Regions from separate parts of the Sporosarcina sp. FSL K6-3508 genome, predicted to be linked through region 3. Evidence: riboswitches for the same ligand, from Rfam matches in the RefSeq annotation. Region 3 holds a riboswitch; each other region holds the start of a gene.

Region 1 (10,547 bases), 580 kb from region 3:
TATAACGTTAGATGAACAGTTGAATCAAAGTTTAGTCGATTCTCAAAAACGCTTCATACCATATCTATACAAAGAAGGCAGCAGTATTAGCGTAGAGGCGCTTAGCGAGTATGAGACGCCTGGTGTAGGAGATTGGTATTTGATTCCGAAATCAGAAAACCGTGCCATCATGACTGAACCATATGAGTACAAAGTTGGAGGTCAGAACATCCTCATCACGACTTTGTCTGTGCCGCTAGTCAGTGAAAACGGTCAGTTTTTCGGCGTGTTGACAACAGACTTATCTATTGAGTTTTTAAATGAACTCGTAAATGAAATAAAGCCTGAAGGCGGGTATGCTTCCATTATATCCGAGAAAGGGAATTTAACAGCCAGTAGTTTAAAGGATGAACTAGTTGGAACGAACATGAAACAGCTTATCGACTGGGAACCTGTTAAGCAAAAGCTCGACAATTATGAAACTAGTAAATTATATATAGAATCAAGTTTATTGAATGAACAAGCCTTTAATACTTTCGCACCAATCGTACTCGATCAAATCGATGAGAAATGGTCTGTGGAAACAGTTGTGCCAAAGTCAAAAATTCTAGAAACATACAATAAAATTTTATGGATTACCATCGGAGCAGCAATTTTGATGATCATTTTAATGACTACTGTCACAGCAGGATTCATTTTCAAACAGCTAAAACCTTTATCTTCTCTGCAACAGTCCATTGAAGCAGCTGCAAAAGGGGATATGACGCAGAATGTGGGAGAGCAGTTGATCCGCAATGATGAAATCGGCGCAGTATCCATGGCATACAATAATATGCTCGATCAAACCAATCACGCCATTCATGCTGTCCGTGAAGCAGCCACCCGTCTAAATGAATCATCCACACATGTTCATCAGGCATTTGAGGAAATTGTGGCGGCTAGTGAAGAAGTTTCATTGGCAACAAATGAAATTGCACATGGTGCTTCCAAGCAATCTGAAGATACCGAGGAAACGAGCAACCGAATGTCCGAATTGGCTGATCAAATTAGAGCACTGTCTGAGTTGTCCGGTAACATGAATCAGTTATCCGAACAGACTGTTTCCTCAACGGAAATTGGGATGAACGAAGTGATTAAGTTGCGCGAACATAATGCATCCGCAAATGAAATGACAGAAAAAGTTCAACTTCAAATGGAGACGCTGTCGAATAAAATTGGTGCCATCAATCAAGTAATCATTTCGATTCATGATATTACTGCACAAACGAATCTACTCGCGCTAAACGCCAGTATAGAAGCGGCGAGAGCGGGTGAGCATGGTAAAGGATTTGCAGTTGTGGCAGAGGAAGTACGGAATCTCGCTGAACAGTCACAAAAAGAAACAAGTGTTATCCAAGGGATCGTTCAGGAAATTGTAGACGAATCTAAGCATACGACAGAAGTGATCGCAACAAATATGCAAGTGATGGTAGAACAAAACCAATCCGTCACGAGTACAGAAGCATCCTTCTCGCAAAATGTCGAATTGACGAACCAAATGCGTCAAGCGATTATGGAATTGAGTGCGGAGTTGGAAGAAATGCTTGTACACAAAGATCAAGCAATGCTGGCCATACAAAGCGTCTCTGCAGTATCAGAAGAAACCGCAGCGTCCGCTGAACAAGTCAGCGCCTCGTCCGCCGCTCAGCAAACCGAAGTAGAGCGTGTAGCAGACTCGACTAATCGAATGAAAGAAATTGCTGAAGAGTTGCAGACAGTGGTAGACCGCTTTCGATTAGAATAGGAAGTAAATAAATTTAAAAAACTGTTCACTATCCATGAATTTAGGTAGTGAACAGTTTTTTATTCTTCTGTAGGAAAGGAAAGTAAGTAAACTCCCATTTAGCAGAAGCCTAAAAAATATGCTAGTGGTAATTTAATTAGGTAATTTTCTTGTGGACTTTTAGGTAATTCTTGAGTATAATAGACTGAATAGGAAGAATTAAAATGTGCAAGTGATTATGCAAGCAGAAAAACAAGGAATTCCATGTATCTTTATTTTTTAATGTAAGCGCTGTCATTTCGGGTATGTTTAGGAAGACTGAGTATTTTAACGAGTGTGGAGCTACATTAAATAAAGATAAAAGTGGTTTTCAAATTCACTGTTCTTGCATATACTATGCAAAATACAAAAAAGCAGGAGGTCATCCTATGAAAAACAACAACAACTCTCACCAAGCATCTTCACTACCCGAGCAAAATGAGCAATTTTATTTAATCACAGGCTATTCGGAAGGTGGCTTCATCCATGGCATTACATGGGAAGAAGCTTACATTGAAGGACTAGCGGAGTGTGGCTATTTATGCGATCAGCAGATGATGTAAGTGGCAGTATAGAAAGCTCCATACAGGGTGCCTAGCAAGAAACAAAGGTGTTTGTCCAAACATTCACGTTTGTTTTGCGCATAGGCATCCTTTTTATTGTCTCTTCATATACCAAGTCTCCTCATTCCTCAGTTTTAAACTCCCTTTTTCACTACTCCAAATCCTTAAAATGCCCCGTGGAACAGGCAACCTAAATTTCCTGACATCACCGAAAATCCTTCTGTTCTCAAGTAGTAAAAAAATTATAGTCTCTTTACTATAATGTGAATTTTCACACTATGAAAAACTTTAAATTTGCTATACAATGAATAATAAAATTCCGACATAGTTGATGAGGAGGAATATAGATGATTGCATCCATAAGAAAAGCTTGCCAAGTAATTAGCTGTTTTTCAAATGACGATCCAGCTCTTGGCGTTGGAGAAATTGCTGAGCTACTAGATATGCCTGTCAGTACAACGCATCATATTGTCAGTACTCTGTGCAAAGAAAATGTTTTAATGAAAGACCATCAGAAAAAGTATCGATTGGGCTGGAGGTTGCTTGAATGGAATAATCATGTAATGTTCCAGCAAGACGTTTACGACAAGGCAATGCCTTTTGTGAAAGACCTCATATCCCAGTATAAAGGTACTGCCCATATTGCGATGTTTGATAAAGGGACAGTTGTATTTGTGTTGCGTGTGTCCTCCCATGACGCTTCCTCTATCCAAACGTATTTAGGATCAAGAAAACCATCTTATGCAACGAGTTCGGGGAAAGTACTCTTGGCAAATAACCCCGCTTATTTAAAAGAAACAGTGGCTCAGGGCTTGGCACATGATGGCCCAAATACAATTACAGATATAAGCAATTTAAAGAAAGAGCTAGCAGATATACGCACAAAAGGATATTCAATTAGTGACAGTGAAAACTCTGACGGCATGTACGGCATTGCTGCGCCTATTTTTTCTTACTCTGGCGGAGTAATAGCAGCCGTGAATTTAGTAGGGTTATCCTCTTATATGCAAGGAACTCAGCGCACACAGATGATCCAAAGCGTTATGAACACAGCGCAATTGATTTCAAAGGAATTAGGATATATTGAAATTTGATAATTCTATTGCTAAGTCTATTGTAAAAGTTATTTGTATTTCCAAATGGAGAGAATACAGTAATGTCATGCGCTCTTAAAAGACATTAAATATTCTGTCTATTCCACATTATGAAAAAACACAAGGTAAACCACTCCGGTATTCTGTTAAATTTAATTTATAAATTTAGGATAAGGAGTGAGGAAAGTGGAAAGTACGATACAAGCAGAGCAGGTAATGAGGGTAAGAGATACTAAAATAGTAAATTCTGAGAAGCAAGTAGAGGGAAAAAGCAAATGTGGAAATGAATGTGAAAGTTGTAAAATTTGCTTCTACCAAAGAGAGGGGAAGAACGAAGTATAGATATAATAATTATTGATATGTAATAGAAATTTAAAAGTTCTCGCTGCATCATTGTTCGGTATAATAAAATATGTTAATACGTTAGAGTTATTCAGCGAAAAAATAACTCGGTATTTAAGGTAACTATTTCGCACCGTAGGTAACCAAAAGACGATTGGAAAAAATAGACTCCAACAACCACCCTTCTTAAGGCAGCGGTTGTTAAGAGTCGTATATATGGTTATAAAGAAGTAGAGAAATTCACGATTATCAGTAACGACCATTTTCTGTTAGAACCAATCTGTACTGCTCCATCGTTCAATTTTTGGTGTGCACTATTTACACAGAACTTGCTTCAACGATTGCTCAATTCTTTTGTATTTGGAAACGACTCTTTGCAAAAGAATAGAAGACTGGCAGAACTGAGAGAAAAATTACTGACAGAATAATGGTTGAGAAATTATTTTTAACAAACGGGATATTTCCAAACAGGTAACCAACTGTTGTAAATAGTCCCACCCATAGTACAGCACCAATTACATTGTAAGCGAAGAAATATCGATAGTTCATTCGACTTGAGCCTGCAATAAACGGTATAAACGTACGGACAAATGGCATGAAACGAGCAATGACGATCGTTTTACCACCATGCTTATTAAAGAAATCCTCAGCTTTTCTCATCTTTTTCTGGTCAATAAATTTACCCATCCGTCTATTTTGAGTGATTGCTGTTCCTACTGCTTTACCGATATGATAATTTATTGTATCCCCTAATACTGCGGCTACAAAGAATACTAAGATTAATAGGACAATATTAAATGCATCCATCGCAGCGAGAGCACCAGCTGCAAACAAAAGTGAATCACCCGGCAAAAAAGGAAAAATAACAATACCTGTTTCAACAAACACAATTAAAAATAGAATAACATAGGACCAATTTCCAAAGTTTTGAATAATTTCAATCAAGTGTTCATCAATGTGTAAGATAAAGCTTATTATGTTTTGGATGAATGTCATTCCTATTCTCACTTTCGAGTAGATTATTTTTTTCTCTTAAACATACGAGTCAACCATAGATATTATACTTCTTTTTCGCATGCTTGTCATGAATAACTCAATTGTGATGCAGCCTCCAAATGATCACACTCCTTAAACGAAAGGTAAGGCAACAACTATTTCTACCACCTCTCCGACTATTCATGGTAAACTAGAATAAATAAAATACTAAATGAGTTTGCACGATGCGTTGGTACCTATCAAGGTGTAAAAGGGAATCCGAAAATCGGAGCTGTCCCCGCAACTGTACACACGGACGACCGCTGAGAAAAGCCACTATGGAGACATGGGAAGGCTTGGCGGAAGGATGAAGTGAAGCCAGGAGACCTGCCAGACATCGTCAAAGCAACACTTTCTTCGGGGGTTGAGAGGTGGGGGCAAAAGGGTCTCTGCGGTTCATGCGATTTGCATGAAGTTCTTTAGAGCTGCCTATTTTTGTTTCCTCAATCACAACTATTACAATCATCCTGCCGAAGAGCCAGGATGATTGTTTTTTTGTTGTATAGGAAAGGAGACGGCGAAATGAGAGTTCTCGAACAATCAGACGAACGTACACATGAACGTGCGTTGCTCGAAGTTTTGTATAGACAAGCGGAACAATTGCACAAAAAGCCAGCATACCAAGGATTTCATCAAGTAGTGCGGAAGCTGGTGAGTGACGGTTTATATGGAAGCTGGATCAATCACTATTCATCCAATGAAATCAAATGGCTAGGATTGCAAATTATGCCGGAGCGAGATCAATTGCTATCCGCTAAACAGCTTCTTCAGTATATGAAAGAATTTGTCACTTGCAATCATTATGATCGAAGACTGGGACTGCCGCAAGAACGGCTGATGCTTATTGCGATGGCAGCCATGCGGGATGAAACTGTGCAACGGTTGCAAAAAGTACGAGAAGCCTATTGGGTCTTGAGTATGGGGTATGTGACGTTACCGGATGATATCATGGCGTTTTTCGGCAAGACATTCTATCCAGGGCAACCTGTACGTCGTCTTCATTCAATGAACCTCTTGGATTCACGGATTCCATCATTTTTGGCCAGTCAAGTGAAGGAAAAGCACATCCGTATACCTACTACATTTATGGAACAGGTGAAGGCATGTGGATCTTGGCTCGTATTTGATATGGAGGAAGTACGTCGCGTGATGAATGGTTCTCTGCAGGACGTCGGCAGTGAGTCGTTCCGTCGGGCCGTTGCGAACCCATCCATCACGCACAAAAGGCTTTCCGCTATCGGACTGATGAAGCAGCTGTTAGCTAGTGACGGCATCGTTTTCCATTTTGACGATGACTTTCAGCGTGGAACAAAAGGATTGCATTCGCATATCCAGCTGTCGAAAGTGCTACGGAGAAACGTCTTGGCTCGTGTTTGTGGAATTCATGTCCGTTTGCTTAATGGCATTTTGGATGTATGGGAACGAGAAGACAATAGACGAGATCTGCAAATTGAAGCAGCCGGATGGGAAGAAGCGCTTGCAGATCAACGAATTAGCTTACATTCGGAACAGGCAGTGTCATTCATTGAAGAACTATCTGAAGAAATTAATCTACATGTGATAAAAACTTCATTGCAACTGGCGAAGGAAAAAGGTCCGTATCTTCAATTTGAAGGCTCAGATTGGCAGAGTGGAAGCTACTTTGAACAGCGTAGTTATACAACAGAAGAGTGGCAAAAAGTAAGGAATGAAATTGCAGGGAACGGAATCCGGAACGGCTGCTTACGGAAGGCGTCAGATACTGAAAATTTGTCTGGATATTCCTTAACAAAGCACCAACAATTGTCGATGATTAACCGGCTTGCGGTGCAACAGAACCACACGGATGTCGGCGGCTCAATCACATTGGAGAAGTCTGCTTTCATAGAAACGGCAGAACTTTTGCAGTTGCTCATGAAAGCGTGGAACTGCGGAATCAAAGAAGTTCATATAAAGTAATGGTCCCGCCTATTGAGATGAAGACTGAACTGGCGTAAAGTTAAGATAACTAGCAGTTTTCATCCGAGGTGAGGTAGATGTTCCAGTTTGATACACTAGGGCAGGAAATGGTGAAGGAATTTTCGAATTTAATACAGCAAGAAGTGATTTTAACGGATCGGAGAGGCTTCATTCAGGCCAGCACGGATGTTACACGGCTCAATCAGTTCCATGAAGGCGCATTACTATGCATTCGCCAAAAGGAAATGCTCTATATGGCAGATGAGGAAGTAGAACGGTTGCGTGGTGTACGTAAAGGTATTGTGCTGCCAATCCTCATTGAAGGTGAGCCGATTGCCGCGCTTGGTATCACAGGCGAACCTAAGATGATCCGTCCGCAAGCACAGTTGATCTTACGGGTGGCAGAACTATTTATCCAAGATTCATTGAAACGAAAGCAGAAAGATGAAAAAGTACGGGACATGGAGTTTTTCGTATTTGATTGGCTGACGGGTACGAGAAAAGATGAACGGTTTATGGAAAGAGGTACACTGCTTGGAATTGACGTTACGCTTTATCGGCAGGTAGCGGTTCTGGAAGTGGTCGATTTACTAGAGCAGTTTTCGGTTGAGGAAATGGAAACATTTGCGTCCATTCAGAATATCCATGATTCCATGAAAATGATCCGCTGGGCACAGAATAAAATCTTGTTGTTGCTTCCAGAAATGAATCAAGAGACGCTTGAGCATGAATTGAAGTTCTTATTGCTTCATATGAAACGACGCAAAAAAATACAAGTTGTTGCAGGGATCGGTGCGCCAACACATTATTTTGACTTAGCCAAATCATTCGCACAAGCAGAACGTGCAGTCAATGCCTCAAAAAAATCGGGCGAGATTGTCTTCGAACATGAGCTGCGTCTCGAAATTATTTTGCAAAGCATCCCAGAAGCCGTGCGTGCGGATTTTTTGGGCCGAACGGTAGCTCCACTTATTAAAGAAGAAGAGCTGATGAACAATTTGAAAATCTGGTTTTCAGAGAATCAATCTATGCAAAATACAGCACAGCGTTTGCATATCCATAAGAACACATTGTCTTATCGTCTGCAAAAAATCGAGCAGTTAACGGGGTTATCTGTATGGAGTACACATGATGTGTTTTTACTGTACTTGGCATTGTGTTTGATGGAAGAGCAATTGTCAAATAATGAATGAGAGAAAAGTTTGCTTCATTTCCTTTATGGGAATGGGGCTTTTTTATCGTTGGCAGCCTACTTATATAGTCTTTTAAGAAACAATGATCGTTTTTGTGAATTATAGGTCCTATACATGGTAGGCTTACTATGTGCTCTATCCTTTAAGCAGTGGAGGGATTGTGGATGATAAATAAAACTAGAAACAGGACGACTAAACGCTGGACCCTATATATCCTTCTATTATTTTGCTTGGCCTCTTCCCTTCTATTTGTGAATCACAACTATTCATTTTATGATCGTCCAATTGCTCAAGTGGTTCAAACGACATTGGAAGATACAACGAAAACGAAGGATATGCATGGCAATGAAGATACTCTGTTTACTCAGCATATCGTAGCTATATTGAAAAATGGGGAAGAGAAGGGTCAGCAAATTCATTTAACGAATCAGTATTCCACTTCAGGAGCATATGATCAGCAATATCATATAGGAAATAAACTGTTTGTCTCCATTGATTCGGAGACAGGAGAGAAAATAGCAGGCAGTATCACAGATGTAAAACGTGATCAATATGTGCTGGTTGTTGCTTGGATTTTTATCTTTACGTTATTGATCGTTGGACATAAGCAGGGGCTGCTTGCGATTGTCAGTTTTGTGATCAATGTCCTGCTGCTGTCTTTCGCCTTAGATATTTATGTACATTATTCTCAGGTCAGTCTGCTGCTGATTTGTGGGATATGCATTCTTTTATTTACCGCCATATCGTTATTGCTCGTTAGTGGCTTCAATGAAAAAACGTATGCAGCGATTGTGGCGACGCTCATCGCAACAGTGGCATCGCTGTCTATTACTTCTCTTGTCATCTGGCTCACGTCGGGAAGCGGTCTGCGCTATGAGGAAATGCAGTTTTTGACGCGACCGTATCATACAGTGTTCATGGCAGGACTGTTCATCGGTTCGTTAGGCGCCATTATGGATGTTGCGATTACGATGTCTTCCTCGATCTTTGCCTTATATGAAAGAGACCACGATATATCGATCAAATCGCTGAAGACTTCTGGAATGGATATAGGGAAAGATATTATGGGAACGATCACTAGTATTTTATTTTTCGCTTACATCAGTGGTTCGATTCCAATGCTGATTTTGTATTTGAAAAACGCCTCTCCATTGGGTTTTGCTCTTTCGATGAATCTTTCATTGGAATTGGCCCGTGCACTGGCTGGCGGAATAGGGATTGTTCTTACGATACCGATTGGTCTGTATACGACAGTATTTTTCGTTAAGCGAAAGAAGGCGAGAGTATGAACGTATTGGTATGGCTCGCAGCGATTTTACTTCTATTGATGGTATGGGTGGGTGGAAAACAAGGAGCTAGATCTTTTCTCTCTTTATTCTTGAATTTTGGGGTCATATTTCTAACTGTGATGTTTATGATGGATCCGGCTGTCAATCCGATTTTGATCACATTCATTGCGAGCATATTGATTGGCTGTGTTAGTCTATTTTTTATTAATGAAGTGAACGGTAAAACGACGATCGCGTTTATTTCTACTATGGTCACCATCGTAATTTTATTGGTTTTCATTGTGATCGTATCGCAGAAATTAATGATTCAAGGTTTTGGTGAAGAGGAGGAAGAGGCGATTAGCGGTCTGTCCCTTTATATTGGTGTGGACTTTATGAAGATTGGAGCTTCCGTTATTATCATGAGTACAATCGGTGCCATTATGGATGTGGCCATTTCGATTGCTTCGTCCATGCATGAAATATTTAAACACAATCCACTCCTCAGCAAAAAAGAGCTGTTCAAATCTGGAGTCAGTATTGGCAGGGACATATTAGGAACCGATACAAATACATTGTTCTTTGCGTTTTTCGGAGGATATTTGGCATTGCTTATTTGGTTTAAAGATCTGAACTATTCCATTGGAGAAATCGTCAATTCGAAAATATTTAGTTCTGAGATGATCTTGATACTTTGTGCAGGAATGGGGGTCGCCTTGGTGATACCGATTGCTTCCTGGATCAATGCGTATTTTTTGGTCAAGACAAGAGAAAAGTAGGAAGAATTAAAGCGAGAGAAGCCCTTAATAGCTTCTCTTTTTTACATTTGAAAATGTAAGCGTTTACTGTCCGTAGGTGGAATGATTTAGTTGTTTTCATGCTTATATTTGTACCTTTGCACAAGAATCCAATGAAAATTAAATACAACATTGTACTTTTGTCTATATGAATTAAATAGTTAGACTATTAGAATTAGACTAATAAGTTGGATTTTTTGAAAGGGAGGGGGTTGGGTGGATACTCACGTGCTGGAGCGATTGGTCGCCATTACAGGAACCTCGCATGCCAAAACGACGGTTGCGCAGAAGCTTGCTTACTCTTATGATGCGACTGCAAACTTTCAGGCCATGCCGGATATCGTATTGTCGCCTTCTTCAATTGAAGACATAAAAGAGATCGTCAAAGTTTGTGCGAAGCATCAGATACCGATTGTCTCTCGAGGATCCGGAACCAATTTGGCAGCAGGCACGACACCGACATCTGGCGGAGTGGTACTTCTATTTAACCGGATGAACCGAATCTTAGAGTTGGATCAAGAGAATCTTACAATTACA
Region 2 (10,547 bases), 1.7 Mb from region 3:
TATCTGTATGGATTGAAGAAAAACAGCAAATCGGTTTCTTCTTGATTCCACGTGAATCAGAAGGGCTGTCCATCAAAGAAACATGGCATACGATTTCCATGCGCGGTACAGAGAGCCAGACGCTCGTTTTGGATGACGTAAAAGCCACGGATGATCAGTTAGCGGAAGTGAATGAAGCACCACGCGGCAATAAGCTCAATGGTTGGCTTCTCCACATACCGGCTTGTTATTTGGGAATCGCACAAGCTGCTCGCGATTACGCGGTTCACTTTGCGGCAACTTATCAGCCTAACAGTTTAGATGAGCCGATCGCTTCCCTCTTCAATATTCAAACTCAAATCGGCAAAATGGATTTGGAGCTCATTAAAGCACGCCATCTCCTCTATGATATTGCCTCGATTTACGATGACGAAGCACGCCGTGTTCATCTGCAAAATGAATTAGGTGCCGCAAAGTCGATTGTTACGAATAGTGCAATAGAAATTGTTAATCTTGCAATGCGAATTGTAGGGGCGAAGAGTTTGGAGTTATCGAATCCACTACAGCGCCATTATCGCGATGTACGCGCGGGTCTTCACAATCCTCCGATGGATGACATGACGATAACAAAATTAGCTCACGCGGCGATTAACGAACAAAAATGACGAAGCGGATCATAGTAAGTGGATACAAAGCACATGAATTAGGGATCTTCAATGAACAGCATCCGGGTATTGCGATTATTAAAAAAGCATTAACGGACCAGTTGCTGACCCTTCTGGATCAAGGACTAGAATGGGTTATCGTCAGCGGCCAGCTCGGCGTCGAGACTTGGGCAATCGAATGTGTTTGGGAGTTGCAAGAGGAATACCCGCAGTTACAATATGCCGTGATTACACCGTTTCTTGATCAACAAACGAATTGGAATGAGACGAAAAAAGAGCAGTATGAACAAATCATCGCGCTTGCAGATTATACTGTCAGTTTAACGAACAAGCCATACGAAGCACCTTGGCAATTTATTGAGAAGAATAAGTTTCTGCTTCGTAATTCAGATGCACTGTTGCTTGTTTATGATGAAGAGAATGAAGGCTCTCCGAAATTTATCAAACAAATGGCCGCACAATTGACAGAGACGACAGACTATGAACTTTTGACCATCAGCGCCGATGATCTTCAGCTTATTGCAGAAGATTTACAGCGAGAAAAATGGGAATAAAAAAAGCGAAATGCCAAACATTATGGCTATTCCGCTTTTTTATTTGTTATTTTATGATTTTCAACACTTTTTTAAATTCGTCCGTCCCCGCTTCACCAATCAGTTCATATAAAGCAGTTTCCACACACGTCGCAGTAACTCCAAGCCCCTTCATTTTCTCGAGGCCGATTTGTTTATTCGCTTCCGTCCGTGAAGTGACTGCATCTTCAACCACTTCGACTTCATAACCTTGCTTCACTAAATCTGCCGCTGTCAGATATACGCAAATATGCGTTTCAATTCCTGCAATTAATACTTGTTTGCGGCCCGAGCTTTCCAGCTGTTTCATAAATTCTTCATTGCCCGCCGCACTAAATGTCATTTTTGCGATGGGTTCCTGACCTTCTAGTAAACTGGATAAAGATTCAGTCGTCGGTCCCAGTCCTTCAGGGTACTGTTCCAACCAAAGTATTGGAACATTTAACACTTGTAATCCTTTGATCAGTTTCTCCAGATTATCATGCAACGTCTTACTATCTTTAACAATTTGCGCTAGCTTACCTTGTACGTCCACTAATACAAATAGCGTTTGCTCTTTTTTCAGCATCTCATTTCCCCCTTTTTAATAATTATTGCTATATAAACTGAAATAAATAACTTACACTCAAAGTAAAACGTAGGAACCGTTGATTTCCATTCCAGGCGGACGCTTTCCGCGGGGCGCGGGAGTCGCCGCCTTCCACTCCAATCAACTGAGTATCCATTTCTGCACAATCTCATGTAAAACTTTAATTAACATATACAGTATACCATATTTACAGATTTATTAGAAAAACAGCTCCTCTTCCAAATTAGAAGAGGAGCTATTAGTGTAATTAATTTTGTACCGTTGCTTTTTGTTTCGCTTTGGCTTTTGCTTCGATTCGTCGGGCGTGCAAGATTGGCTCTGTGTAGCCGCTTGGCTGTTCGGCACCTTTGAATACTAAATCGCAAGCTGCCTGGAAAGCAATAGAATCGTCATAGTTGGGAGCCATTGGCTGATAAAGTTCATCGCCAGCGTTTTGCTCGTCAACGACCTTCGCCATTCGTTCCAATGTTTCCTGGACTTGCTCTTTTGTCGTGATGCCGTGACGTAGCCAGTTTGCGATATGCTGGCTGGAAATACGCAATGTTGCGCGGTCTTCCATTAAACCTACGTCATTGATATCCGGAACCTTAGAACAGCCAACTCCTTGATCAATCCAGCGAACAACATAGCCAAGGATCCCCTGCGCATTGTTATCCAACTCTGATTGAATTTCTTCTGCAGGCCAGTCTGTGTTCGGCGCCAACGGGATCTCTAGGATTCCATCTCGGTAATCAATTGCGCTGTCGACATTGGCTTGAACTTCTTTTACATTGATCTCGTGATAGTGCAATGCATGCAATGTAGCAGCTGTTGGAGATGGCACCCACGCTGTGCTTGCACCTGCTTTTGGATGGGCGACCTTTTGCTCAAGCATTGCAGCCATCATATCCGGCATAGCCCACATTCCCTTACCGATTTGAGCATGTCCAGGAAGACCAGTCTTAATTCCGACAGCAACGTTGGATGCTTCATAGGAAGCTAACCACTTGGAAGCTTTCATATCATTTTTGCGGATAACAGGACCCGCTTCCATTGAAGTATGAATTTCATCACCTGTACGGTCAAGGAAACCTGTATTGATGAATGCAATCCGTTCTTTCACCGCATGGATTGCAGACTTCAAATTCAATGACATTCTGCGCTCTTCATCCATCAAACCGATTTTCAGCGTATTGCGCTCCAAGCTCAATAAATCTTCAATGCGGTCAAATAACTTATTGGCAAATGCCGCCTCTTCCGGGCTATGCATCTTCGGCTTAACGATATAAATTGAACCATGTCTGGAGTTTTTGAACTCTGCATCATCTTTCAGATTATGTGTTGCAATCAACGAAGTTACGACACCATCTAAAATTCCTTCAGGTACTTCGTTGCCGTTTTCATCTAAAATCGCATTATTTGTCATCAAATGACCTACGTTACGGACGAACATTAATGAACGGCCGTGTAGCGATAGCTCTTTGCCGTCTGGTGTTTTGTATGTGCGGTCAGGATTCATTCTTCGAGTGACCGTCTTGCTGCCTCGTTTGAACGATGCTTCCAGATCACCTTTCATCAAACCTAACCAGTTGCGGTAGACCCCCACTTTATCTTCAGCATCTACTGCTGCGATCGAGTCTTCACAGTCCATCAACGTAGAAAGTGCTGCTTCCAAAATCAAGTCTTTCACACCCGCCGCATCGTCTTTCCCAATTGGATGGTTTCGATCGATTGCAATTTCGATATGCAATCCGTTATTCGTCAACAAGACAGCGGAAGGTGCGTCTTCCGAACCGTTAAAGCCAGCCAGTTTAGAAGCATCTTTCAAGCCTGTTTTATTGCCATTCTGAAGTGTCACTTCAAGTTTTCCACTAACGTTTGCATACGCTGTGGCGTCTGCATGTGTCCCTTCCGCAAGCGGTGCTGCTTGATCTAATAACTCTTTTGCAAAGTTGATAACTTTCTGTCCTCGGATCGGATTGTACTGTACGCCAGCTTCAGCTCCACCTTCATCACTGATGACATCCGTTCCGTACAATGCATCATATAGACTTCCCCATCTTGCGTTTGCCGCGTTCAACGCATAGCGGGCATTGTCGACAGGCACGACCAATTGGGAGCCTGCTTGAATAGCGATTTCATCATCGACATTGGAAGTTGTCACTTGGAAGTCCTCAACAATCGGTTCCAAATAGCCAATTTCCTTTAAAAATTCTTTATAGTTAGCAGAATCTGCTGTTTCTTTATTGTTTTGATGCCATTCATTGATCTTTTTTTGCAATTCGCTTCGTTTCTCTAACAGCGCTTTGTTTTCAGGAGCAAGTTCATGAATGAGCGAATCAAAGTTTGTCCAAAATTGTTCTTTTTGGATTTCTAAGCCTAATAGAACTTCCTCATTAACAAAGTTGTATAGTTCTTTTGCGACTTGCAGCTTGCCTACTTTTTCATAATTTGTCATAGAATAAAGCCACCCCTTAAGTTTTTTTGCGCTGCTCTGTTGTATAACATACAGCGATAAACACGATTCTTCCTCAATTGATCATAGGTGCCCCCACAGCCAATAATCAAGATTTCTTCGTATGAATGACGATTCATGTCCTAATTTGAAGTCGTGTTATTACTTATCATACCTAAACTCTATAAAACTTTCAACAGAATTGTGTAAATTTTCACACCTTCTTTTTTGAAAGAGAATTTGTTACTTTTGTACAGTTATATAACAGATGACAAAAAAAGAGTATTGCTTAATTATCTATTTACCAGCAAGTTGACACTCAACGAACCTTATGATAGTTTTAGAGACAATCATCATGAATTGAATAGTTTGAAAACAGGTGAAATGATCATTGCTTTCATTTCTTAAAAGGGAATCCTTTTCTTGGAGCGGTCCCGCCACTGTGAAGACGTGCTTACGTCCAGCCAGATACCTGCCTGTTTTCATAACGCTTAATCCTACGGTGAATAGGGAGGTGTTAGACACACGGCAAACGATGCACGCTTATTTAGGCATGCATTTTACACATACGTGCATTTCTAACATTCTTTGTTAGGAATGCTTTTTTTATTGGATAAAATCATGAGGGGGAAATCAAATGGTAAAAAGCAGTATTGTCGGCTATCCTGTTATTGGCGAAAACCGGGAGTGGAAACGAGCGTTAGAAGCATTTTGGGCAGAAATAATTTCGGAAGAAGAACTTCTGCGGACAACAAAAGACATCCGTTTAGCCAACCTGAAGAAACAACAAGACGCAGGAGTAGACCGAATTGCAGTCGGCGATTTCACATTGTATGACCGGGTGCTCGATACATCCACAATGTTCGGAATCATCCCTTCACGCTATCATTGGAAAGGCGGTCAAGTGTCGATATCCACTTATTTTTCAATGGCACGCGGTAATGACGATGCTGTCGCTTCCGAAATGACGAAATGGTTCAACACGAACTATCACTACATTGTCCCCGAGTATGAAGGACAACGTTTTCAATTGACTGAGAACAAACCACTTACTGCATACCGCGAAGCAAAGAAAGAACTCGGTATCGAGGGGAAACCTGTTCTACTCGGCCCCTACACTTTATTGAAACTTTCTAAAGGGTATGAAGAAATAGACGTACCTTCTATCATTCTGCAATTGATTCCTCTTTATCAAAAGGTATTGCAAGAATTACAGGATGAAGGCGTTCAATGGGTGCAAATTGATGAACCAATTCTTTGCACTTCCATTTCTTCTGATGAAATGAAAACCGTAACTGAAATTTACTTGCAGTTAACAAAAAACATAAATAGCTTGAACGTTTTAGTGCAAACATACTTTGATTCAGTTGAGCACTATGAAGCAACACTTGCATTACCAGTAGCTGGAATTGGTCTTGATTTCGTGCATGGCGGTGTCAAAAACTTGGAAAACCTTAAGAAATACGGCTTCCCTGATGATAAAGTACTCGCTGCTGGTATTGTGGACGGTCGGAATATTTGGCGATCAGATTTGAACGTCAAGCTGTCATTACTAGGAAAGATTCAACAGCATGTAGAGTCCGGAAACGTTTGGATCCAGCCATCCAGCAGTCTGCTTCACGTACCCGTGACAATTCAGTCAGAGCAGAAATTAGATTCAACAATTAAGAATGCACTTTCATTTGCGGATGAAAAAATTAAAGAACTCAATGTACTGAAAGCTGCGTTGCAACAAGGTAAAGAAAGCGTCGCTTCAGATTTCAAACAAAATGAAGCCGCTCTTACTGCATTCAATCAACTCCCTGCCCGCAAACGCGAGGAGGTTCGACAAGCAAGTTCAGGCAGTACTTTGTCTGACAGCAAGCGGAATCTGCCGTTCGCAGAGCGGAAATTGAAGCAGCAAGAGAAGTTCCAATTACCTGTATTGCCTACAACCACAATCGGCAGTTTCCCCCAAACGCCTGAAGTACGTATAACACGTACAAAATGGAGAAAAGGCGAAATTACGGATCAGCAGTACAAAGACTTTGTAAAAGCGGAAATTAAGGAATGGATCCAAATCCAAGAAGAACTCGGACTTGATGTGCTCGTGCACGGGGAATTCGAACGGACGGATATGGTAGAATATTTCGGCGAAAAGCTGGATGGTTTTGTCTTTACGGAAAAAGCTTGGGTGCAATCCTATGGTTCCCGATGTGTGAAACCACCAATCATTTATGGAGATGTTGTATTTACGAAGCCGATGACGGTAGAAGAATCCGTATACGCTAAATCACTGACAGATCACGAAGTAAAAGGTATGCTGACCGGACCCGTGACGATTTTGAATTGGTCATTTGTTCGCGATGACTTGACCAGAGAAGAAGTGACCAATCAAATTGCTCTCGCACTGCGTAAAGAAATCGAGTCGCTTGAAGCAGCAGGTATCCATATGATCCAAGTAGATGAACCGGCACTTCGAGAGGGGCTCCCATTAAAGCAATCCGAATGGAATCATTATCTCGACTGGGCTGTGAATGCTTTCCGTGTTGCTACAGCTTCCGTTGAGGATACGACGCAAATTCATACACATATGTGCTACTGTGATTTCAATCATTTCATTGAAGCAATCAGTGCGCTGGATGCGGATGTTATTTCCATCGAAACGTCACGCAGTCATGGTGATTTGGTGGAATCTTTCAAAGAATATCATTATGACAAAGGAATTGGACTTGGCGTTTATGACATCCATAGCCCGCGCGTTCCGGCTGTTGAAGAAATGACGGAAATCATCAATAAAGGTTTGGAAGTGCTAGAACCTTCACAGTTCTGGATCAATCCCGACTGTGGTTTGAAAACAAGAAAACGCGAAGAAACAGTTGCCGCATTGAAACATATGGTCATCGCCACGGAACAAGCACGTGAGCGTTTAGGTGTTTCTGCAGTAAAATGATAAAAGAGCAGATCCGTTATTTCGGATCTGCCCTTTTCGTTTTATAATACCATTGCTGCAATTACACCAAAGATTAGTAGAGGGATATTAAAGTGAAGGAATGTCGGCACACATGTATCCCAAATGTGATGATGCTTACCGTCCGCATTCAGACCCGAAGTTGGACCAAGTGTACTGTCTGAAGCCGGTGAACCAGCATCTCCAAGCGCCCCTGCCGTACCAATCAAAGCCGCCGTCGCGAGTGGCGAAAAGCCGACTGCCATACAAATCGGAACGAATAATGCAGCTATAATCGGGATCGTACCGAATGAAGAACCAATCCCCATCGTAATCAATAAACCGACAAGCAGCATGATAAATGCGATCATCATTTTATTGTCACCTAATATACCTGTTGCCGAATCAACCAGACTTTCTACCGCACCTGTCTCTTTAAGAACCGTAGCATAACCTGAAGCAATCAACATGACGAACGCAATCATACCCATCATTCCGATTCCCTCGTTCACTACCCTTTCGCCGTCCTTAAATGGAATAACAGTCAAGACGAACATCAAGAAAATCCCGGCAAGTGCTCCAAGTATTAATGAATCGGTTATAAGCTGTATAACTAATGCTGCAATAATTGAAACGATCGTGAAGCCGTGGCGTATATTAAACTTCAATTCTGCATTTTCCACTTCTTCTTCTCTTAGAATATTCACTTTCTCCGCCTCAACGTCCGCATAATTACGAGGTTTTCGATAAGAAATGAATACTGCCACGAACAGCCCGAGGACCATTCCGATTCCCGGAATCAACATTGCCATATTGGCTTCTGACATCGTAATATCCATACCACTTGCAGCCATTTCATCAACGATTATTCCCTTAAAGATCAATCCAAATCCAGCTGGGATCATAATATAAGGTGCTTTTAGACCGAAAGTAAGCGCAGTTGCAATGCCGCGGCGGTCAATTTTCATCTTATCGAACAGATGCAGCATTGGCGGAATCAATATTGGAATAAACGCAATATGTATAGGTACTAAGTTCTGCGAGAAACAAGCTACACCCGCAATCGTCAACAATAAAATTATTCGCTTTCCTCTTAATACCCTAACTAAATTTTTTACTAAAAACCCTGCAATTCCAGACATTCCGATCATGACCGCAAACATACCTAACAAAATATAACTTAATGCCGTGTTTGCCTGACCACCCATTCCTGAAACTAGCATATTTGTTGCATCTGTTAAGGAAAGCCCTTCCATCAAACCGGCTACTCCAGCTGCTGCTAAAATAGCAAAAATAACATTGACCCGCAATAAACTCAGTACTGCCATTACAATGACAGATACGACCACAGTATTGAATAACATCTTCTCATCTCCCATGTCCCCATTATACAACAAACTGCAATTACTGTAAGCAAACGCTTACATCTGCCCGAAGATATTTATCCAGATATACTCCAGCGGGAACTTCCCGCTTGGAGTAAAATACTAGATAATTAAATTTCATATCCCTTTATATTTCCTATTTAATTTGCGCTAACTTCAGTTGGCAAAGATTTATCTGCGAATGCCTTCCAATCCATTTCTAGTAACCAAGCTGCCGCTTTTTCAATATCTTTAGAGAAAATCCGGTCTTGCTTGATGCTCGGCACAATGTTTCTCGCTTCTTTATAGAAAGCTTTTGTGAAGTCCGCAAGTTTTTCAGCACCTCTATGTTCTGCAGCCTGCAATGCACAGATCAATTCAATAGCTAGCACTCTTCGCGCATTTTGAATAATTTGATAAGCATGTCGTGACCCGATTGTTCCCATGCTGACATGATCTTCTTGGTTGGCTGAAGATGGAATGGAATCCACACTCGCCGGGTGCGCCAACGTTTTATTTTCAGAAACAAGAGATGCAGCTGCATATTGCATGATCATTGCACCAGACTGCAATCCTGGTTCAGGGCTTAGGAATGGCGGCAAGTCGTTCAACTGCGGATTAACTAGACGCTCAATCCTACGCTCTGAAATATTCGCGAACTCCGCCATTGCCACTTTCAAGAAATCCATTGCAAAGGCAATTGGTTGCCCGTGGAAGTTTCCTCCTGAAATAACTTTGTCACCATCTTCAAAGATTAACGGATTATCTGTAGCTGCGTTCATTTCGATTTCCAGCTTTTCTTTGACGTAATCCAAAACTTGCCAAGAAGCTCCATGAACTTGTGGAATACAACGTAGCGAATAAGCATCTTGTACGCGTAATTCACCTTGTTTCGTTGTCAATTGGCTGCCTACGAACATACGGCGCATGCGTTCTGCTACTTCCGTTTGCTGGCGGTAACCACGTGCTTCATGTACATCGGCGTCGAATGCATCGACAATTCCACGCAAACCTTCCAACGTCATCGTAGAAATAGCTTCTGTCTGATACGCAAGCTGCTCTGCCTCAATATAATTGACAAGCCCCATTGCCGTCATCGCTTGTGTTCCATTAATTAACGCCAATCCTTCTTTCGCCTTCAACGTCACTGGCTCAATGCCCTCTTTTGACAACGCAATAGCTGATTCCATACGCTCTCCCTTATAGAACACTTCCCCTTCTCCCATCAACACAAGTGCCAAATGAGAAAGCGGCGCCAAGTCACCGCTTGCACCAAGTGAACCTTGTTGAGGAATAACCGGATGAATCTGTGCGTTAACTAGATCTAGTAAACGCTCTATGACTACCGGGCGAATTCCAGAGAAACCTTTTAGGAGTGCGTTTGCACGAAGAAGTGTCATTCCACGAGAAACCATCTCGGGGAACGGTTCGCCAATTCCACAAGCATGCGAATGAATCAAATTTAATTGAAGTTGTTCCGTATCTTCCGCTTCGATGAATACATCACTAAATTTACCGAATCCAGTAGTAATTCCGTACACCACTTTACTTTCCGCAACAATTTTCTCTACTGCTTCACGGCTCTTTTGAACCGCTTTCATACTTTCTTCAGAAGCTTTTACTTTCGCTCCATTCACCAATACTTCTTTCGCTTGTTCAATCGTTAACGTACGACCTGTCAATTCAATCATTTCCAATTCCTCCTCGTTGTCTTTAGTTCTAGTTGCGCTGATCCTGTGCAAAGAATTCATTCCTAAACAAGCAAAAGGAGACTATATTGACAGACGGGTGCCCTAAAAGGGGGGTCCCCGCATGTGTCAATATAGCCTCCTTATTGTCTAAATAACTATAGGCTTCATTCTTTTATTCAGATGTGATTGATACCTAAACCAATTGCCTCATGCTCGAAGCCACGAACCGGGGCACCGATTGTTCCATAGACAGCAACGGCAATCCATTCACCTTCCGCTGCATTTTCATACGGAGTCCCACGCACAATAGCAAATCGAAGTCCC
Region 3 (10,547 bases):
TATTTATTTAAAAAGGTATCTATACGCAAGATAATTGTATATTGCAATCTGGAACTGATAGGGATTGTGCTTATCCGTTTATCAAGTCCGGCAGGTGAATAAAACTTCTCAATTATTACCGCTTCCTTTGTTGATCTTGCTGGAAAACACAGTCATCAAAACAATAAAAACAGGCAATAGACTCCACAAAAAGAATCCCCATTGATGTGTAATTAAGGATAATGCTAAAAAGAAAGCAAGAACTATAATTGAAATATACACGGAACGTTTTTGATAGGTATTCATCCTGCACACTCCTTTTTCAAGTTATCTAAATACCTTGTATTCCTACACGTGTTATTCCACACAAGGAATTATTATGTTGGCGTCATCAAGCTATTAATCTCTGTTTTCTTTCCGTGCTTCCGTTCCCATCAGTATTTTTAATACGTCCTTTTATGTTTGACAGGATGACTCCAATCAAAGCGAACAAGTTTAAACAAAAGGATAGTAAATAATATGTACTTGTTGACGCTTCTAGAAGATAGGACCCATATCGCAAAGTATTGATCACTAAGATAACCAATAGTAGAACAAACATTTTACTATTCATTGTTCATTCTCCTTTCTGAAAGTTCACCTAGCTTACCTCTCGTACTTGCCGTTGATTATATCGTACTCTCAGAAAAATTGAAAATATCAGTTTCGAAATGTCTGTTCTTTGTAAATCTGCTACACTACCAATAAAAGGGGCTGAGACGATGAAAGTGATTATTGCGCCTGATGCGTTCAAAGGAAGTTTGACAGCCGATGAAGCTGCAGAAGCGATGCAGACAGGTGTCAAAAAGGTATTTCCACAAGCGGAGACAATGTGTTTGCCTGTCGCAGATGGCGGGGAAGGCACATTGTCGGCTCTTATATCTGCAACGGGAGGCGTGTATAAAACATTTACTGTACGCAACCCCCTCGGGCATTTAGTAGAAGCGCAACTTGGAGTACTCGGTGATGGGGAGACGGCAGTGGTGGAACTTGCGCAAGCTTCTGGGCTGATGTTACTTGGGCCTGGTGAATTGAATCCGATGGAGGCTTCGACATTTGGCACGGGAGAATTGATTCGCCATGCGCTTGATGAAGGGCATCGCAAGTTGATCATCGGTTTAGGAGGAAGTGCGACGAATGATGGAGGAACCGGTTTGTTGGAAGCGCTAGGTGTCAGGTTTTTTGATGCGCAGGGGAAGTTGCTGCAGATGAACGGCTCTTCGCTTTCCCTCATCGATAAAGTAGATGCGTCGCAGATGGATAAGCGTTTGGTAACGACGGATATTCGGATTGCATCGGATGTGGAAAACCCTTTCGTCGGTGAAAATGGTGCTTCGTACATTTTTGGACCGCAAAAAGGAGCAGATACAAAAGCGGTGAAGTTGCTGGATGAAGGATTGCTTCATTTTGCGGATAAAACAGCCAAACTTACTGGTATGCGTCTCCATAAACTGAAGGGTGCTGGAGCGGCGGGAGGAAGTGCGGGTGCTTTGCTGGCTTATTGCGGGGCGCGATTAGAAAGCGGGATTGAAGTAGTGTTGGAGGCCATTGAATTCGCAAAGCATATACAGTCTGCTGATTTCATTTTGACGGGCGAGGGCAAGACGGATCGCCAGACGCTGGATGGCAAGGCATTGCTGGGAGTTGCGAAGTCAGCGAAAGCTTGCGGAGTTCCTGTCTTCGTCATTTCAGGAGCGATTGAAGATAATGCATGCGGGGAATTGAGAGAGTGGTTTTCTGAACTGCGTACTCTAGATGACGGCAGTAAGACGCTGGTTGAGTTGATGGCGAATGCATCCGGGCTGCTCTGCAGGGAGACTGCCCATTTGATGTCAGAAATAAAAAACAGCGATTTATTCTTGTGATATAGTATACTGATAAAATCCGGTTTCGTCAGTGCGAGATTATTTGCTTTGCGATGCGTATTCGGATAGTTAGCAGGGTATAGATAAACAAGGAGGTGGTCAGATGTTTCAAAATGCTTTGGACTGGCTGGTAGGACCGGCGAATAACTTTATTTGGACGTATATCTTAATAGGACTTTTACTCGCAGCTGGGGTATATTTTACGATTCGCACGAAATTTGTACAAGTGCGTTTGTTCCGTGAAATGTTTCGTTTGATCGTGGAAAAGAAGGAAGGGAATGACGGAGTTTCACCTTTCCAGGCGTTCACCATCAGTGCGGCTTCGCGTGTCGGGACTGGTAACGTGGCAGGGGTCGCCCTTGCAATTGGAATTGGTGGACCCGGCGCGGTGTTTTGGATGTGGATTATTGCGATCATTGGAATGGCGACCGCATTCATCGAGAGTACGCTCGCGCAAGTGTATAAAGTAAAAGATGGTGAGACGTTCCGCGGTGGACCAGCGTATTATATGCAGAAAGCGCTCGGAAAGCGGAATCTAGGAATCGCTTTTGCTATTTTGTTGACACTATGTTTCGGTTTCATTTTCAACGCAGTACAATCCAATACGATCAGCCAATCCTTCATGAATGTTTTCGGTATTCCAGATTGGGGTGTCGGTCTCGGATTGGTAGTACTTACAGCCATCATCATCTTCGGCGGTGTCCAGCGCATTGTCAAAGTGACGCAGACGATTGTTCCCGTGATGGCAGTATTCTACATTCTGGTTGCGTTGTTTATCGTTGTCATGAATATTACGCAGGTTCCTGCCATGTTCATGTTGATTGTTGAACATGCATTTGGCATCAAGGAAATTGCGGGCGGTGGAATTGGGATGGCGATCATGCAAGGGGTTCGCCGAGGACTATTCTCCAATGAAGCCGGTATGGGTAGTGTGCCGAATGCTGCTGCGACAGCCAATGTTTCACACCCGGCAAAACAAGGGCTCGTACAGAGTCTTGGTGTATTTTTCGATACGATTATAATTTGTTCGGCTACGGCATTCATCATCTTGCTTGGCGGACTATATCAGTCTGGTGAAACGGATGGAATTTTGCTGACGCAGGCATCGATGGCAGTGCATGTCGGGGCATGGGCTCCGTATTTCATTGCGGTCGCGATCATGTTCTTCGCATTCAGTTCTGTCATCGGTAATTATTATTACGGTGAGACGAATATCGAGTTCATTCACGCGGGCAGAGGATGGAAAGTGCTTTATCAGATTCTAGTCCTAGGCATGGTGTTTTTCGGTGCAGTAGCAAAAGTACAAGTCGTATGGGATATGGCCGATCTCTTCATGGGTGTAATGGCAATCCTGAATCTGATCGTCATCCTACTTCTCGGAAAAGTGGCTTTTCAAGTCCTCGACGACTTCACTGCTCAAAGACGCCAAGGGAAAAATCCAGTATTCAAAGCCGAAAGCATTCCTGGCCTAAAAGGCGCGGAATGTTGGGAGGAAACCCCTACGGATCCAGAAGATCGATTGCGTGGGTGAGTTCCGCTGAAACAATAAAGTCGTAGTTCAGAAGTCCAATTCTGAACTGCGACCTTTTTTAGTTCTTTACAGTTTACACACAACATGTTAGGGTATAACTTGTACATAAGACACTATATATAGTATTTTGATGAATCGGTACCGATAACGGTTTAAAAGGGAATCCGCTAAAAACGGAGCTGCCCCCGCAACTGATGGTATTGACGACTGTCCGTAATTATCCACTGCCTTAGGCGGGAAGGATGGACAGAAGAGAGACATGCCAGCCAGGAGACCTGCCATTCATCATGCGATACATTCTTCGGGGTTGGAGAGTGGAAGCGAAACGCAGAGGTTTTTGTTTGCCTGTCGTTTTCCGCTTACTACCATCCGTCACATGACGACTCCCGATTGATCGGGAGTCTTTTTTTATTTTTTATTATTTTTGAGGGAGCGGATATTAATGGCTATTATTCATGAAACAGTCGGTCTTGATTTATTGATGGAAAATCTACAGGAAGAGTTCGGGAAACAGGAAGTTGAGCCATTAGTCGAAGCGAGCCGGCGATATCAAGAGCGGCATCCGGAAAGTTCAGCAACGGATTGGACGAATGCGATGGTCTTGGAATCACTGAGCAGAATCGATGAAGCGAATACCTACTGGACGTTCGTGGCCGCGCGGATTTATCTATATGATGTGTATGCGAAGCAAAAAGCGCTGCGTGGCGCAGATGTTTATACTGACTTTGCGAAAAATGTAGAACGCTTGGTGGAGCAAGGGCTCTATACGTCGGTGTTGACGGAGAAGTACAGCCGTGAAGAACTCGACGAAATCGGCCGTTTACTGGAGCCGACCCGCGACCTTTTATTTACTTATATTGGATTGAAAACATTGGTGGACCGCTATGTCACAGTAAACTTCTCCAAGCAGCCGGTAGAGCTGCCGCAAGAACGCTGGCTCGTCATCGCGATGACATTGATGCAGGATGAAACGGAAGAGCGCATCCATAAAATTGGGGAAGCATACTGGGCGATGAGCAATCTTTACATGACGGTTGCAACTCCGACTCTGTCGAATGCAGGGAAGATGCACGGTCAGTTATCCAGCTGTTTCATCGACACAGTGGATGACTCCTTGCAGGGCATTTACAACAGCAATACGGATATTGCGAACTTATCGAAATTCGGCGGCGGAATTGGCGTCTATATGGGGAAAGTCCGTTCACGCGGTGCATCTATCCGAGGATTTGAAGGTGCTTCAAGCGGCGTGCTGCCATGGATCAAGCAGTTGAATAACACGGCAGTCAGCGTCGATCAGCTCGGTCAAAGACAGGGTGCGGTAGCGGTGTACTTGGATGTGTGGCATAAAGATATCTTTACATTCCTCGATTTGAAGCTGAATAACGGTGACGATCGTTTGCGTGCACATGATATTTTCACAGGCGTTTGCTTGCCGGATCTGTTCATGGAGAAAGTGGAATCGCGCGAAGACTGGCATTTATTCGACCCGCATGAAGTACGGACGAAGATGGGTTATTCATTGGAAGACTTTTATGATGAGACAAAAGGAGCCGGCTCGTTCCGTGAGAAGTATGAGGAATGTGTCAATAATCCGGAGTTATCACGCGAAACGGTATCTGCGATTGAAATCATGAAACGTGTATTGCGCAGCCAACTGGAAACAGGCACACCATTCATGTTTTACCGCGATGAAGTGAACCGGATGAACCCGAATAAACATGAGGGAATTATTTATTCTAGTAATTTGTGTACAGAAATTTTGCAAAATATGTCGGCTACCACATTCGAATCGGTTTCATTGGAAGACGATATGGTCGTTACACGCACAAAGCCGGGCGATTTCGTTGTTTGTAATCTATCTTCCATTAACTTAGGAAAAGCGGTGATGGCGAACGTGCTCGATCGCCTGATTACGATCCAAGTGCGAATGCTCGATAATGTCATCGATCAAAACAAAATTCCGGTGGTACAGGCACAACGTACGAATGCGCGTTACCGTGGTATCGGACTTGGTACATTTGGCTGGCATCATTTATTGGCATTGAAAAATATTCAGTGGGAATCCGACGAGGCTGTGGAGTATGCAGATGAACTTTACGAAAACATTGCATATCTGACGATCAAAGCGTCGATGGAACTGTCGAAGGAAAAAGGCGCATATCCATTGTTTGAAGGCTCCGATTGGCAGACAGGGGAGTACTTCGAGCAACGCGAATACGACTCGAACAAATGGCGGGAGCTACGTATGGACGTAGCAATCAACGGAATGCGCAATGGCTATTTGATGGCTGTCGCGCCGAATAGTTCGACATCTGTTATAGCGGGCTCCACTGCTTCGATCGACCCGGTTTTCAAGCCGTTCTATCATGAAGAGAAAAAAGACTATAAATTGCCGGTCATCGCACCCGATTTGGACCATAACACGTATGATATCTACCGCCGTTCCGCGTATATCGTCGATCAGCGCTGGTCAATTAAACAAAACGCCGCACGCCAGCAACATATCGATCAGTCGATTTCATTCAATATTTACGTACCGAATTCCATCCGGGCATCTGTCCTGCTTGATTTGCACATGCAAGCATGGAAATCCGGTATGAAAACAACGTATTATATGCGGTCAACAGCTTCTGAAATCGAGGAGTGCGAGTGGTGTCATTCTTGATTGCGTACACTTCCTGGAGCGGCAATACGGAGGAAGTGGCGGAGTTGATAGCGGATAAAATAAGCCGTGAAGGAATCGAAGTCGACACCCATCGGATCGGCATCGGGGTCCTTCCGGATGTAAATAAATATGAAGCATTCTGCATTGGTTCCTTTACATGGGAAAAAGGTTCAACGCCGGATGAAGTGAAGGACTTTGTGGCGGCTATCGGCTTCAAGCCAGAGCCTGTCTACGTCTTCGGCACAGGGGATACGCAATTTGGTGGAGATGAGTTGTTTTGCAAAGCGGCAGAAAAGTTAGCGCGCTTCTATCATTCACCATTTGAACCGTTAAAGATCGAACAAAGCCCGCGTGGCACGCAAGAAAAATTGGTAACGAATTGGACGAAAGGAGTGCTCGACCATTGGCGACACTTACAAGAGTAAAAGTATTGAATCCAGCAAATCCGAACAAAGCGACGGCTATTTTTGGTGGGGAAGCAAGCGGCATTTTGAACTGGAATGACTTGGCGCATCCACATTTCTATACATTGCGTCAGCGTATCCGTTCTCTTTTTTGGACGGCGAATGAAGTGGATATGACACAAGACGTAAAGCAATTCCCGCGCCTTTCGATAGAAGAGCAATCTGCCTTCTTGAAAATTATCGGCCTGCTCGCAACATTGGATGGCCCGCAAACAGTTGTAGCGATGAAGATCGCGGACTTTGCGACGGATCCTTCCGTCAAGTCGATTATGGCGACAATTGCGGACCAGGAAAGTGAACATAACCATAGTTATGCATACGTCCTGTCTTCCGTCACCAATCTAGACAAGCAAATGGCTTCATTTGAAATGGGGCGTACGGATGAAGTGTTGATGAAGCGTAATGAACGGATTGTGGAAGTCTATAATGAGTTAGCTGAGAATCCGACAATTGAAACAGTTTTGAAGGCGATGGTTTATACAACATTGCTTGAAGGTTTATTCTTCTACAGTGGGTTTGCGTTTTTCTATAACTTAGCACGTCACCAGAAAATGGTCGGGACATCTACTATGATTTCGTATATCAATAGAGATGAATTGCAACACGGAAAAGCGATCAGTGATATTTTCCGCGCGGCGCTTGCTGAAAACCCTGAATACAATACGGGTGAATTCACAGATTGGATCTATGATCAATTCCGTCATTCCGTCGAGCAAGAAGTTATTTGGAGCCGCTATGTACTAGGCGAAATCGAAGGTCTCGACATGGAGGAAATGGAAGGCTACATCAAATATCGTGCCAATAAAATGCTGCGCATGCTTGGATTGAGTGAAATCTATCCCGAGTTCACGGACAATCCGATGAAATGGATTCGCGCATATGTCGATAACTTCGATGATACGAAGACAGATTTCTTCGAACAAACAAGCCGTCAGTATGTGAAGACGAGTGATTTGAATGGCTTTGATGATTTGTAAGAAGTGAAAAGGGAAGGGAAGCGCCAATCGCGCTTCCCTTTTTCCGTACATGATTGCCGGCAAGCAAGCAAAAGTTTTGCCGCACCGCACCAAACCCACGCCGTACCGAGCCAATCCCGCGCCGTACCGAACCAATCCCGCGCTGTACCGAGCCAACCCCGCGCCGTACCGCACCAAACCCACACCACACCGAACCAATCCAACCCCCAGACAATCAAAAAAACGAGCGGATTAAAAATCCGCTCGCTGTGCTGAAAAAGAAATTTATTTCTGAACAGGTGCTTCTTTGTGCATCGTTTTGTACTTCGCAAGATTTACGTGCCAAGACAGTGCTTCTTCCAAGATGTGTGGTGTTTGTCCGCCAACTTGGTCTTTTGCTCGGTTGAAGTAATCACGCAACTCTTCCTTGAAGTCAGGGTGCGCACAGTGCTCGATCAATGCTTCTGCTTTTTGTCTTGGAGCCAGACCGCGAAGATCTGCGTAGCCTTGTTCCGTAACAATTACGTCTACATCGTGCTCTGTGTGGTCTACGTGAGAACAGAAAGGTACGATGGATGAAACATCGCCGCCTTTTGCGTATGACTTCGTTACGAAGATTGCGATTCGTGCGTTACGCGCGAAATCTCCGGAACCGCCGATACCGTTCATCATGCGTGTACCGCTGACGTGTGTAGAGTTAACATTTCCGTAGATGTCCAGCTCAAGCGCCGTGTTGAAGGAAATGATGCCCAAACGACGGATAACTTCCGGGTGGTTGGACACTTCTTGCGGACGGAATACAAGCTTGTCACGGTATTTACCGATATCTTCTTGCAAGCTGTCCAAACGCTTCTTAGAAAGCGTTAATGAAGTCGCAGAAGCAAACTTTACAACGCCGTCGTCGATCAAGTCGAAAATCGCATCTTGAAGGACTTCAGAATATACTTCGATGTCTTTAAACTCAGAAGTTCTCATGCCGTCAAGAACTGCATTTGCTACTGAGCCGACACCAGATTGAAGAGGCATCAACGTTTCGTCCATGCGTCCTTTTTTTATCTCATCACGGAAGAAGTCGAGCAAGTTGTTTGCGATTTCCTGTGTCTCTTCGTCTGGAGGAACGATAGGGGAAGGAATATCGCCTTTCTCTGTAATAACGATCCCGCGTACTTTTTCAGGATCAACTTTGATACCAGGTGTACCGATTTTGTCAGTTACACTGTATACAGGAATTTCTTTTCTTTCACCTTGTTTTGCAGGAATGAAAATATCATGCAAACCTTCGTATTCAGCTGGCACATTGACGTTTAGTTCGATGATGACATTCTTTGCTTCTTGTACGAAGATTGGTGAGTTTCCAACTGAACCTGTCGGGATGATTTGTCCATCTTCCGTAATAGCAGCTGCTTCGATGATTGCGTAGTCGATTGGGCCGATTACGCCTTGGCGTACCCACTCAGCTGTATGGGAAAGGTGCTGGTCGATGTAGAAAGACTCACCGGAGTTGATTTTTCCGCGCATTGCTGGGTTGCCTTGATAAGGAATACGTAAGTTGATCATGTTTTCTTCTGCCATCAACTCATCGACGTTTGGTCCGAGAGAAGCTCCAGTGAAAACGTTTACTTTCAACTTTTCTTTTTTACCTCTTTCCGCTAATGCCAATGGAACCGCTTTCGCATCTCCAGACAAAGTGAATCCACTTAAACCTAGAGACATCCCATCCTCAATCCAAGATGCTGCTTCTTCTGCTGTTACGATTTTGTCTTTTAGTGCTTCACAACGAAGAACTTTGTTTAATTCGTTTGCCACGGTATCATCCACCTAACCTTTCATTTTAACTATAATTCTATCAGTAATCTAAATAAAATCAACATAATATTAAGAGAACTATAGTGAATGATCTTCCGAAAATAACAGGTTGAACAGAAATAGAGTCCAAGCGTGGAATACGTGTGTGTAGCTTTAAAAGAGGTTTTGCACCCTTCGTTACTCAATTTCGAAGTCCGTGTTGAAAGAGATTTACCGTTTTTCATCTCCACTTACTTGCCGCATTACAATGAAGGATACATAGTAACGGATCAATATCACCTTTTTACCGCAACCGCCGATGGTATTTCCGCGAATAATTCAGGACATACTTGCTTATAATCCCTCTTATTCATGTCAATGATAAACGGTATTAACATATGACAGAGGGTTTTTACTATGAAACATACCGGTTCAATCAGTATGCTGCACATAATATTTCTAACAATGACAGTTATTGGTTTGAAAAATCACGTCACAATTATTCCGGCGATATTAAATGTTGCCGGTAGGGATGGATGGATATCTGTACTGTCAGCAACTATGGTTTTATTACCATGGATCGTCCTACTTTTATATATTCATAAAAAAACAAATATGGAGCCGATGAAAGTTTGGCTAAGACAGAAAACCGGCAAAGTCAGTTCATCTATTTTCGTTTTTTTGCTCGCCACTAGTCTTTTGGTGCATGCCTCATTCACGACAAGTGAAATGCTGCAATGGATTAAGTATACATTTTTGACGGATACGCCTTCCATCGCTCTGTTGATTTTTTTTACAATACTTAGCGTCATGTTGATCACAACGTCCATTCAGACGATTGTCATGATAAATGTATTTGTTTTGGTGGGTGTTGTTGCTTTTGGTTTTTTTGCTGCTTTTACGAATTTACAGGTAAAAGATTATGCATTGCTGCAGCCATTTTTTGAACACGGGTTTGATCCTGTACTGAAAGCGATGGTGTACCCTGCTTCAGGACTGATCGAACTTATGTTACTCCTCTTTCTCCAACATAAAATAAAGGATCGGATTCGCTTTAGACATTATCTGATCATGTTCTTTATTTTGATGGGACTAACGCTGGGACCGTTAGTCGGTGCGATTACGGAGTTCGGGCCCAGTGAGGCAAATGAACAACGGTTTCCGGCTTATGAAGAATGGGGACTCGTACAAATCGGGCGTTATATCGAACATCTTGATTTTTTCTCGATTTATCAATGGATTACAGGTGCGTTTATAAGAGTT

What was found. Region 3 has a riboswitch for cobalamin ahead of MKX97_RS02080 (ribonucleoside-diphosphate reductase subunit alpha). Riboswitches for the same ligand answer to the same signal wherever they lie in the genome.
Region 1: another riboswitch for cobalamin. It lies ahead of MKX97_RS17365 (hypothetical protein); the one in region 3 lies ahead of MKX97_RS02080 (ribonucleoside-diphosphate reductase subunit alpha).
Region 2: another riboswitch for cobalamin. It lies ahead of metE (5-methyltetrahydropteroyltriglutamate--homocysteine S-methyltransferase); the one in region 3 lies ahead of MKX97_RS02080 (ribonucleoside-diphosphate reductase subunit alpha).

The regions. Positions count from the first base shown of each region.
Region 1 covers NZ_CP152016.1:3,484,399-3,494,945, reverse strand. The annotation lists gene MKX97_RS17385 (methyl-accepting chemotaxis protein) at 1-1,762, shown strand, start outside; gene MKX97_RS17380 (hypothetical protein) at 2,170-2,343, shown strand; gene MKX97_RS17375 (IclR family transcriptional regulator) at 2,691-3,437, shown strand; gene MKX97_RS17370 (DedA family protein) at 4,125-4,775, opposite strand; cobalamin riboswitch at 4,989-5,164, shown strand; gene MKX97_RS17365 (hypothetical protein) at 5,337-6,752, shown strand; gene MKX97_RS17360 (sugar diacid recognition domain-containing protein) at 6,830-7,945, shown strand; gene MKX97_RS17355 (YibE/F family protein) at 8,110-9,234, shown strand; gene MKX97_RS17350 (YibE/F family protein) at 9,231-9,992, shown strand; gene MKX97_RS17345 (FAD-linked oxidase C-terminal domain-containing protein) at 10,227-10,547, shown strand, end outside.
Region 2 covers NZ_CP152016.1:2,361,465-2,372,011, forward strand. The annotation lists gene MKX97_RS11615 (acyl-CoA dehydrogenase family protein) at 1-644, shown strand, start outside; gene MKX97_RS11620 (DUF1273 domain-containing protein) at 641-1,198, shown strand; gene MKX97_RS11625 (hydrolase) at 1,245-1,784, opposite strand; gene MKX97_RS11630 (malate synthase G) at 2,053-4,242, opposite strand; cobalamin riboswitch at 4,600-4,734, shown strand; gene metE (5-methyltetrahydropteroyltriglutamate--homocysteine S-methyltransferase) at 4,877-7,171, shown strand; gene MKX97_RS11640 (Na+/H+ antiporter NhaC family protein) at 7,213-8,532, opposite strand; gene hutH (histidine ammonia-lyase) at 8,694-10,223, opposite strand; gene hutP (hut operon transcriptional regulator HutP) at 10,400-10,547, opposite strand, start outside.
Region 3 covers NZ_CP152016.1:437,891-448,437, forward strand. The annotation lists gene MKX97_RS02065 (hypothetical protein) at 109-285, opposite strand; gene MKX97_RS02070 (glycerate kinase) at 741-1,883, shown strand; gene MKX97_RS02075 (alanine/glycine:cation symporter family protein) at 1,987-3,414, shown strand; cobalamin riboswitch at 3,534-3,712, shown strand; gene MKX97_RS02080 (ribonucleoside-diphosphate reductase subunit alpha) at 3,857-6,079, shown strand; gene MKX97_RS02085 (flavodoxin) at 6,067-6,504, shown strand; gene MKX97_RS02090 (ribonucleotide-diphosphate reductase subunit beta) at 6,483-7,520, shown strand; gene MKX97_RS02095 (hypothetical protein) at 7,475-7,723, opposite strand; gene MKX97_RS02100 (succinate CoA transferase) at 7,785-9,305, opposite strand; gene MKX97_RS02105 (endospore germination permease) at 9,702-10,547, shown strand, end outside.